DNA from 2 places in the Peribacillus sp. JNUCC41 genome. Region 1 is predicted to be linked to the other one. Evidence: riboswitches for the same ligand, from Rfam matches in the RefSeq annotation. Region 1 holds a riboswitch; the other holds the start of a gene.
The links. Region 1 has a riboswitch for cobalamin ahead of JNUCC41_RS20200 ((2Fe-2S) ferredoxin domain-containing protein). Riboswitches for the same ligand answer to the same signal wherever they lie in the genome.
Positions count from the first base shown of each region.

Region 1 (5,184 bases):
AATCCCGGTAATAGAAGTAATTTAAGATAATAAGAAAGCGGGATTTTTGCCGCAAAAATGATTAAAGCGCTCATCACCGTAAAAGTGATGAGCGAAACGGTCATATCCCTTACCGTTAACGAAAATAGCATAAGGGAGAGTGCAAAAACCATCTTTTCCAACGGATGTACATCCTTTAGCCCATTGAAATAGGCATATTTATCAATGAGTAACATGCTTCGATTTTCCGGGAATTTCCTGTTTGGTTTGTTTATTCCGTTGTCTCGTTACACCTATGAAATAACCAATGAAACCGGCTCCGATTGCAGCTTGCAGCGCAAATAATAAACTTTCGGTTTCCGCACCTGGCGGCTCCCAAATACTGTTGAACCATGGCTTGTATTCCGGCTGGATTTTGGTGATGGCTTTTTCAGCTTCTCCATCGGCACCGCCAAATTCCGTTCCTTGTTGGGTGATTAACGGTATGGTAGCAAGAACGACGACCAGGAAAAGCAACAGTAAACTTTTTTTCATGTTAACGGGCCTCCTTAGATAAAACTCGCAGCAATTTCAATTCGCCTAGATTGTATTTTTTTAAGAAATTCATCACGACGACTGTCAATAACCCCTCACTGATTGCCAAGGGAATTTGGGTCAGGGCAAAAATCCCTGCGAATTTACTGAAAGAGGCCATGAATCCTCCTACCTCGGATGGAAAAGCAAGAGCAAGTTGAATGGAAGTTACCACATAGGTTCCCAAATCTCCAAAAGCAGCAGCCAAGAACACGGCAAATGAAAAGGACCAACCTAATTTAGTTGCGCCCTTGAAGACGAAGTAAGCAATGAACGGTCCGCAAACGGCCATGGAAAATGCATTGGCCCCTAATGTCGTCAATCCTCCGTGAGCCAGTAAAACGGCTTGAAATAACAGAACGATGGAGCCAACGACACTCATGGCCAACGGTCCGAATAGAATGGAGCCCAAACCAACTCCGGTAGGGTGTGAAGAACTTCCCGTAACGGAAGGAATCTTTAGGGCAGATAAAATGAATACAAATGCACCCGATAAGCCAAGCATCATTTTTGTTTCTGGGTTTTCCCTTACTTTGGATCTAATGGACCGGTAACCCAGGATTAAAAATGGGAGCGTCACGGCCCACCAGAATATAGCCCATTCAATGGGTAAAAAGCCCTCCATGATATGCATGGCCATTGCCCGTTTTGGGACGAAAAGCAGTAAAATGACAAAATAAATGGTCTTCCAATTGGTTCTTTTCATTCTTTCTCCTTTCAAAACTTTTAATTTTTCTGATCAATCTTGAGAAGAAAGGCGCGCCCAACATAAAAAGCACTTCTCTCAAAGGAAAGAAGTGCGTAATGAACAGGAATTTTGCAGCATAAACCAACCATGGGCCTTTCTGCCTGATCCGCACACCCATCCTCGTAGGTTGAAACAGTTTCACGCTTCATGGCAGGTCTCCTGGCTTTGGTTCATCATCCCATTACATCCTTCCCATCTCATTTGACAGTGGAATAGTTAAAGTAATAGGACTCCCCTTTACAGTGGCGGGACCGCTCCGGATTTTCACCGGCTTCCCTTTTAAGCTGAACTCCGAAAAATTCAACACCATAAAACTTATGTAATTATTTAGAAAATTCTCGTATAGTGTACCATAAAGAAATAATTCCAGCTACACTATCTTTTTTTTTTTTGACTAAATTTGTTGCAAGGAAAGGCTTGTTGACAGGATATACACTATTAAACTTTTCTAAACAGTCGGAATAAACTATTGAATTTTGATAAAGTTGTTATATGATAGATAAAGTTAGTTAGAAATGTATAATAAAACCAAATATTTCATTTTAAAAGTGCCCTTGTGTGAATAAGCAAGGGATAATAGGGAAATCGGTGAAAATCCGATGCAGCCCCCGCTACTGTAAACGCTGATGAAATTGTCGATAGCCACTGGCATTGTTGCCGGGAAGGGACAAGGTAAAATGAAGCGTAAGCCAGGAAACCTGCTTTTAAAATTGCATGATACTTTTCGGAGGGAAAGGTAGAAGGACTATGACGATTTTGGGAGATTGGGCATTCTTGCCTGGGGCTCCTCATCCATATAGTTTTTTTAAACCTTGACTCTTATGTTAAGGTTTTTTATTTTGCCTTTTCCCTGAACGCAGGAGGAAGAACATGACTACTTGGAACTTAATGGGTACAAATACACATCTGTTGATTTGTAATGGAAGCAGCTGTATGAAAAAGGGCGGGGAAGAAGTAACCCAGGCGATTCGCGATGAAATTACTTCCAAAGGACTGGACATGAAAATCCATACAACCAGGACACGGTGTAACGGAAGATGTAAGGATGCCTGCGTTGTGATTGCCTATCCTCAAGGAAACTGGTATCGAGTGGAGACACCTGATTTCGGTCGCCAAATTGTCAGCCATATCGATGATGGGGAGTTTGTTCCACAAATGATCTACCAATTCAATGATGGGGAAATGGCACCCAATCCAAATTTTCCTGCTCATACGGGTATTTCAAAGAACAAAGCGTGAAAGGAGATGTCTTAATGAGTACAAACGGTAAATTATTCGTCGTGGGCTTTGGACCAGGGAATTTTGAACACATTACCAAACGTGCTGTCGAAGCCCTTCAAGAAAGTGACTACATCATTGGTTATAAAACTTATGTTGAACTCATTCAGGGACTGCTTACAGATCAAACGATTATTAGTACGGGGATGACTGAAGAGGTATCACGTGCTCAGGAAGCAGTGAAACAAGCGGAGCTGGGTAAGAAAGTTGCGGTAATCTCCAGCGGGGATGCTGGAGTTTACGGGATGGCTGGGTTGGTTTATGAAGTATTGATTGAAAAAGGCTGGAAAGAAGAAACTGGAGTGGGCATTGAAGTCATTCCTGGCATTTCTGCAATAAACTCTTGTGCATCTTTACTTGGGGCACCAGTCATGCACGATTCGTGTACAATCAGCCTCAGTGATCATTTAACTCCTTGGGAACTGATCGCTAAAAGGGTTGAAGCAGCTGCAATGGCAGACTTTGTCATTGCCCTGTATAATCCGCGCAGCGGCAGGCGGACGAGGCAAATTGTTGAAACACAGAACATTCTCCTTCGCTACCGTTCGCCCGATACACCTGTCGGGTTGGTGAAAAGTGCATATCGAGATAGGCAGGATATTGTCATAACCAATTTGAAAGATATGTTGAATCACGATATTGGAATGTTGACCACCGTCATTATTGGTAATTCATCCACCTTTTTATATGATGACAAAATCATCACACCAAGAGGGTATCAGAGGAAATATACTTTGAATTCGGAAAAGCAACCATTGAAGCCGCATCAGCGTCTGCAAAAAGAAGCGGAACCGTGGGCATTAGATCAAGAAGCCTTCACCGAATCCTCTGGAGGAGTTGGATTACTTACAAAAGCACCTGAAAAGAAGCCAGCTTCCTTTGAAATGGCAATGGAAGCACTGTCAAGAGTCAAGGGGCAAACCGTTCAGCAATCCATTGAGCCGATCGTTCAGCAAAAAATGGAGTCGGTATTCGAACTTGCCGTTAGTCCAGGTGTGGCGAATAAACAATTCACTCCCAAACAAATGATGACACTTGCGGAAGTTGTCGGGGAAAAGGGCACGATGGAATACACGCCAAATCATAAAATCGTATTAAAGATTCCGACAATGGATCCGGAAGTCATTACGGGGAAATTGCAATCAGCAAACTTTCTATTATCACCGATTGGAGATGTACTGACATTAAAAGCATGTGATTTCTGTGATGGTGAAAAAACCGAATCCATTCCTTATGCGGATGAAATACATCGGGTGCTTGGCGGAATGAAAATGCCAAAGGAACTTAACATCGGTTTTAATGGGTGTGGGATGGCTTGTTATAGTGCTGTGATGGATGATATCGGGATTGTCTTTCGAAAAGGGAAGTTTGACTTATTTCTTGGAGCTAAACCGGTTGGAAGAACAGCCCATCCAGGTCAGCCTGTTGCGGAAGGCATTGAACCTGAACAGCTTGTTGAACTGATTATTGATATTGTCACGGAGTATAAGCAAAATGCCCATCCAAATGAGCAGCTTTTTAAATACTTCAAACGTTCGAAAAAGATACAGAATTTTTCTTATCAGGACATCGCTCCCAAGATAAACATAGAGCCTGCGCCTTGTGAAGACTAATCAAGAGGGGGAAAATAAATGAAAGCAGTTTTGTTCGTAGGACACGGAAGCCGCTTGGCTTCGGGAAACGAAGAAGTCCTTCATTTTATTGAAAATATGATTCCGGCATTGGATGGGCGCTTCCTTATAGAAACGTGCTTCTTGGAATTTGCGGCACCGAATATATCCAAAGGCATTGATAATTGTGTAAAACGAGGGGCTTCTGAAGTTATCGTCATACCGATCATTTTGTTGCATGCAGGACATTCGAAATTACATATCCCAGCTGAAATAGAGGATGGGAAAACAAAGTATCCAGAAGTGAAATTCACATATGGCCAAACGATCGGGGTCCACCATGATATATTGACAATCCTGACAGACCGTCTTGAGGAAGCGGGATTCGATACAGCTTCTGAACAGGCTGAGACAGCAATATTGCTGATTGGCCGAGGTGGCAGTGATCCTGATGCAAATAGTGATATATATAAAATTTCACGATTATTATGGGAAAAATTGAACGTAAAATGGGTCGAAGCATCTTTCATGGGTGTAACGGACCCGCACGTTGACGAAGGTATTGAACGATGCATCCGCCTAGGGGCAAAAAAAGTAGTGATGCTGCCATATTTCCTCTTCACAGGGGTGTTGATGGAAAGAATGGAGGATATGCTGAAAGGCTATCAAGAGCAATATCAAGATCAAGAATTCATTTTGGCGAAGTATTTTGGATATCATCCAACATTACAGAACATTCTGCAAGAACGTGTAATTGAAGCTAGTGAGGGCAGATCAAGCGGGGCACGTGATTTGGAAAACTATCGTAAACATGTCGAGGAACATGGACATGCCCACCATCATCACCATCATGACCACGATCACGATCACCATCATGATCACCATCATGATCACGATCACGACCATAATCATGATCACGATGGGCAAGTGGCGGGGACGTCAAAATGATTTTGTTTTTGGCGGGTACAAGTGATGCAAGGGAATTAGCGATTGAGA
Region 1 covers NZ_CP062163.1:4,157,865-4,163,048, forward strand. Annotated here, with positions in the region: gene cbiQ (cobalt ECF transporter T component CbiQ) at 1-215, opposite strand, end outside; gene JNUCC41_RS20185 (energy-coupling factor ABC transporter substrate-binding protein) at 202-513, opposite strand; gene JNUCC41_RS20190 (energy-coupling factor ABC transporter permease) at 515-1,258, opposite strand; gene JNUCC41_RS20195 (hypothetical protein) at 1,279-1,449, opposite strand; cobalamin riboswitch at 1,433-1,626, opposite strand; cobalamin riboswitch at 1,830-2,020, shown strand; gene JNUCC41_RS20200 ((2Fe-2S) ferredoxin domain-containing protein) at 2,171-2,539, shown strand; gene cobJ (precorrin-3B C(17)-methyltransferase) at 2,554-4,191, shown strand; gene JNUCC41_RS20210 (sirohydrochlorin chelatase) at 4,210-5,136, shown strand; gene cobK (precorrin-6A reductase) at 5,133-5,184, shown strand, end outside.

Region 2 (5,184 bases), 2.5 Mb from region 1:
ATCAATGAGATAGGTTTAATTGAAAAGTAAGTATAGCTAATTGGAATTTGTAAATATAAACAGTGGTTATCTTCAAAATGAAAAATCTGAGTCCTGTAAAGGGCTCAGATTTTTTGATATTTATATGGCTTGATGAATTTGTGATTAAATTTGTCTAATGTCTAGTGGTCCCATGATTCACAGAAAAAACCCTGCTACGATGCAGAAAACTGCATTGTAACAGGGTTTTTGAAATTAGCGTCCCAGATAGGAATCGAACCTACGACCTACAGCTTAGGAGGCTGTCGCTCTATCCTGCTGAGCTACTGGGACATATATTTAAGTCGACGACTTATTTATTATATTTCTTATAGGCAAACTTTTCAAGCTTATAGCACATACTTATGAAAAAAATCTTCATAAATGCTCAGCAGGTAGCTATGCCCTTTTGTTTTCCTATTAATTCTTTAAATGGAATACTTTATTATCGAATAGTATTCTGATACTATTATACTAGAAAAAATTAGGGGAATGATAGTGAAAAGATATAGAGTTTTATGGATGGTGGCATTGCTGGGGATTTTAATTTTACCTGGTTGTTCACAAAGGATTGTAGAGGGTATAGGCATAAAAACGGCTGCACCGATTGCGGAAGATGACATTGAAGTGGTCGAAGCGGCCGAGAATGGGACCGGTCAGGATTTGGATGGCCAAATCGATACGGGAGACTGGATAATGGCCAAGTCCGCGGTACAGCTTCCAATCTTGATGTATCACAGCATTTCTGAAGGGAATGGACTTCGGGTTCCAATTGAGGAATTCCGAGCACAGATGGCTTGGCTTCGGGAGAATGGTTACTATACATTATCCCCTGAAGAAGCATACCTCGTTTTAACCGAGAATCGGATGCCAAGTGAGAAGTGCGTCTGGCTTACTTTTGACGATGGCTATACAGATAACTACACAGAGGCTTTTCCGATATTAAAGGAAAATGATATGAAAGCAACTGTCTTCATGATCGGTAAGTCCATTGATAAAGGTCATCACCTGACTGAAGATCAAATGTTGGTGATGAGCAGGAATGGGATTTCGATCGAAAGCCATACCATCAACCATTTGGAGCTGAACCGCATGACGGCAGTGCAGCAAGAAGCGGAAATGGTTCAGTCGAAAGAGCTATTCGACCGTATGCTCGACCAGGACACGACAGTGCTCTCCTATCCGGTTGGCCGGTATAATGAAGAGAGTCTAGCGCTGTCAGAAGAAGCGGGATACAAGATGGCAGTCACCACCGAACCTGGGGGAGCTTCAAGGGACCAAGGGATGCATGCCCTGCATCGGGTTCGGATTTCACCCGGGTTATCAGTCGATGGGTTTGCGTCACTGGTTGAAAATGCTTCAAATCATTGAAGGTGGAAGGCTCATTTCGAACTTGTTCAGAAAAATCATATAATAATCGATTCTTACATGGTGTATAATGAAGGCAGTGAAAATTATATACATATGAACGATTTGGTGTCGTAATGACTTAAAAGGGAAGCTGGTGAAATGCCAGCGCGGTCCCGCCACTGTATATGGGAGCTGACGGCTGTGTACCACTGTATGAGATATGGGAAGGTGCCGTTGACGATGACCATGAGCCAGGAGACCTGCCAAAATTCGTACACCTGTAACCTACGCGGATGGGAAGGTGTGTGGCAGACCCTAAGAAAGAGTCCGTAATGATATTGTTGCCATGCAAGCACCTTCCGTTTAACGGGAGGTGCTTTTTGTTTTGGGGCATCTTCCAACAATGCGTTTTCTTTATTAAGGTGGGAAGAAATTAAATGAAAAGATTGTGGGGAATGAAAATGAAGAAGATTTTTGGTCTGATACTGTTGATGTTGCTTACTGCAGGATTGATGGTTGGCTGCAGTGACGCTGCTGATGAAGGAAAAGAAAAGCAACAAACGAATCATGCTCAACACGAAGCTTTCCCGATTACGATTAAAGATGCAACTGGGGAAAAAGTGACGATAGAACAAAAACCGAAGAAAATCGTTTCGTTGATACCAAGTAATACGGAAGTGGTCTTTGCACTTGGTTTGGGTAAAAATGTCGTTGGTGTATCCGATAATGATAATTACCCGGAAGAAACGAAAGAAATTGAAAAAGTTGGCGGAATGGAAATGAACACGGAGCTGATTGTCTCCATGAAACCGGATCTTGTTCTTGCACATGCATCAAGTGCCCATAATTCAAATGAGGGTTTACAGCAACTTAAGGATGCTGGAATAGATGTCCTTGTAGTCAATGATGCACAAAGTTTTGACCAAGTCTATGAGTCTATTGAAATGATTGGACAGGCAACGGGAGAACATGATAAGGCAAAAGAAATCATTACGGATATGAAAACGAAGCTCAAGGACATTCAGGAAAAGGCCAAATCCATAAAGGAAGCGGATAGGAAGACCGTTTTAGTGGAAGTTTCGCCTTCACCAGAAATATACACACCAGGAAAAAATACTTTCATGAATGAGATGCTTAACATTATATCAGCGGATAATGCTGCTGCTGAATTGGACGGATGGGCAAAAATTGATGAAGAGTCGATGATTGCTGCAAATCCGGATGTCATCATTACAACATATGGTTACTATGCGAAAGATTCAGTGAGTGAAGTGACGGGCCGAAAAGGATGGCAAGACGTAAATGCTATTAAGAATGGCCAAGTCTTTGATGTCCATTCAGACTTGGTAACCCGTTCCGGTCCACGTTTAATAGAGGGAGTAGAGGAACTTGCCAAATCAGTCTATCCGAACCAATTTGACAACTAAATGGGCGTTTGCTTATTTGATTGCGTTGTTCATTTTGTTATTCGCGATGACGATAGGCATTTCCTTTGGTTCGGTGCCAGTACCGATTCCCGTACTTATACAAATAATCGGCAAGGAGATTTTCCATTTGCCGATTTCTGCTGATCCGGATGTGATGCTTACGAATATCGTGATGAACATCCGCCTGCCGCGCGTATTGCTTGCGGGTTTGGTCGGGGCATCACTTGCGATTGCGGGTGCGGCTTTTCAGGGACTGCTCCGGAACCCGCTTGCTGATCCTTACACATTGGGTATTTCATCAGGAGCATCGGTCGGCGCCGTATTGACAATATTCTTGAATATTTCACTGCCGTTCATCGGTTTATATACTCTTCCGGCATTGAGCATCTTATGCTCAGTGCTCACGATGCTTTGCGTACTTACTTTCGCAAAAAAAATGGATCGATCGATGAAAGTGGAAACGATCATTTTAACGGGAATCATTTTCAGCTCATTTTTAAGTGCCTTCATTTCATTGATGATTGCGCTGACCGGTGATGAATTAAGACAAATCATCGGCTGGCTGATGGGAAGCGTTTCAATGCGAGGTTGGAATTACATTGCAATCATTTTGCCGTTTTTTATCATTGGATCATTGATTTTGATCATGAATACAAGTGAATTGAATGCGATGACTTTCGGGGAAGACCGGGCAAAGCACTTAGGTGTGAATGTTAAGCGGCGGAAAATGTGGATCTTGATAGCCGGTTCGACATTGACAGGGGCAGCCGTTGCCGTTTCAGGGGCGATTGGCTTTGTAGGATTGGTCATTCCTCATTTTGTCCGAAAGATTTGGGGGCCTGACCATAAACATCTACTTCCGTTGTCATTGTTGGTAGGAAGCGGATTCTTAATATTGGCGGATTTTGTGGCACGAACGATCATTGCCCCATCGGAACTGCCGATCGGGGTGATCACCTCACTTATCGGGGCACCTGCATTTGCGCTGATTTTATTAAAGAGACGGAGAGAAGGGTAAAAACGGATGCTTGAAGTAAGAGGGTTAACAGGTGGATATCATAACAAAGCTGTTTTGGACTCTGTCTCTTTTGATGTACATAAAGGGGAATTATTCGGGATTCTTGGTCCAAATGGCAGCGGAAAAACGACGCTTTTAAGCATGCTTAGCGGGGTGCTCGATTATAAAGGCGGAAGCGTACGCATTAGAGGTAGGGATTTGAAGGATTATTCGTCAAAACAACTTGCACAGGTCATTGCTGTGCTCCCTCAACATTCCTCATTAGCTTTCTCCTATACAGTAAAAGAGACAGTCTCACTTGGTCGATATGCCCATCAATCAGGTTGGTTCCATAGTTGGTCCGCAGAAGATGAATCGATTGTCCAACGAGTTATGGAACAAACGGGAGTAGCTGATTTTCAGGACCTTCATTTTGAACGATTATCAGGAGGGGAGAGACAAAGGGTCTTGCTGGCACAGGCACTTGCCCAAGAGCCGGAAATCCTTTTTTTGGATGAACCTACGAACCACTTGGATCTCTCCTATCAAAAAGATCTTCTGGATTTAATGAGGAAAATGGCAAAAGAGCAGAAGTTGACCGTTATTTCAATTTTTCATGATTTGAATTTGGCTGGATTATATTGTGATCGGCTTATGTTGCTTGAGAAAGGGCAGATTCAGGTTGTTGATGTGCCGAACGAAGTGCTCCAACAGGAACGGATTCAGGATGTATATCATACGACGATCGAAAAACATCCACATCCCGCCCTTCCGAAACCGCAGATGTTCATCGTTCCGGAAAAGCATGGCCATGATTTTATCCCATTGGAAATCGATGTTTCTTATTTGACAGTCGGTCAAGAGATGATTCAATTGGATTCTCCGATTCCGCTTAGAACGATGTCTTCTGGAGTGACTGGTTCAGGGACGGGCTGGCATAAATATTTTGTGAATAGGCACGTCCATCATGGTTATGATTGCGAGGATCATCATGTTGAAATGGCCGACTATTTAAGGACTCATGGTTTTGAACCTCAGGAAACGGTAGGGATGATGACAGCCGTCTTTCTCGACACGGTTGCTTTCAAGCTATTTAGAGCTGAAGATTTCTCGGTTTTCATTATCGTGACGGCTGGTGTAGGCAATGCCATCGACGCTTCTTTAGCAGACCGGCATTCTTGGAGTTCCGCTCCAGGAACGATAAATACTTGGATATTCGTAAATGGCCATTTGGCAGAAGAGGCTTTCATCCACAGCATAGTTACTGCGACCGAGGCAAAGGTAAAAGCACTTCATGATTTGCATGTCATGGATAAGGTGACAAATACATGTGCAACAGGAACATCGACAGACAGCATTTTGATTGCGGCAACTCAAAGAGGGGCAAAGCTT
Region 2 covers NZ_CP062163.1:1,705,117-1,710,300, reverse strand. Annotated here, with positions in the region: gene JNUCC41_RS08500 (acyltransferase family protein) at 1-30, shown strand, start outside; tRNA gene JNUCC41_RS08495 (tRNA-Arg) at 239-312, opposite strand; gene JNUCC41_RS08490 (polysaccharide deacetylase family protein) at 517-1,389, shown strand; cobalamin riboswitch at 1,476-1,650, shown strand; gene JNUCC41_RS08485 (ABC transporter substrate-binding protein) at 1,830-2,795, shown strand; gene JNUCC41_RS08480 (FecCD family ABC transporter permease) at 2,758-3,813, shown strand; gene JNUCC41_RS08475 (heme ABC transporter ATP-binding protein) at 3,820-5,184, shown strand, end outside.
Region 2: it holds a riboswitch for cobalamin, as region 1 does, so the genes downstream of both, JNUCC41_RS08485 (ABC transporter substrate-binding protein) here and JNUCC41_RS20200 ((2Fe-2S) ferredoxin domain-containing protein) in region 1, are expected to answer to the same signal.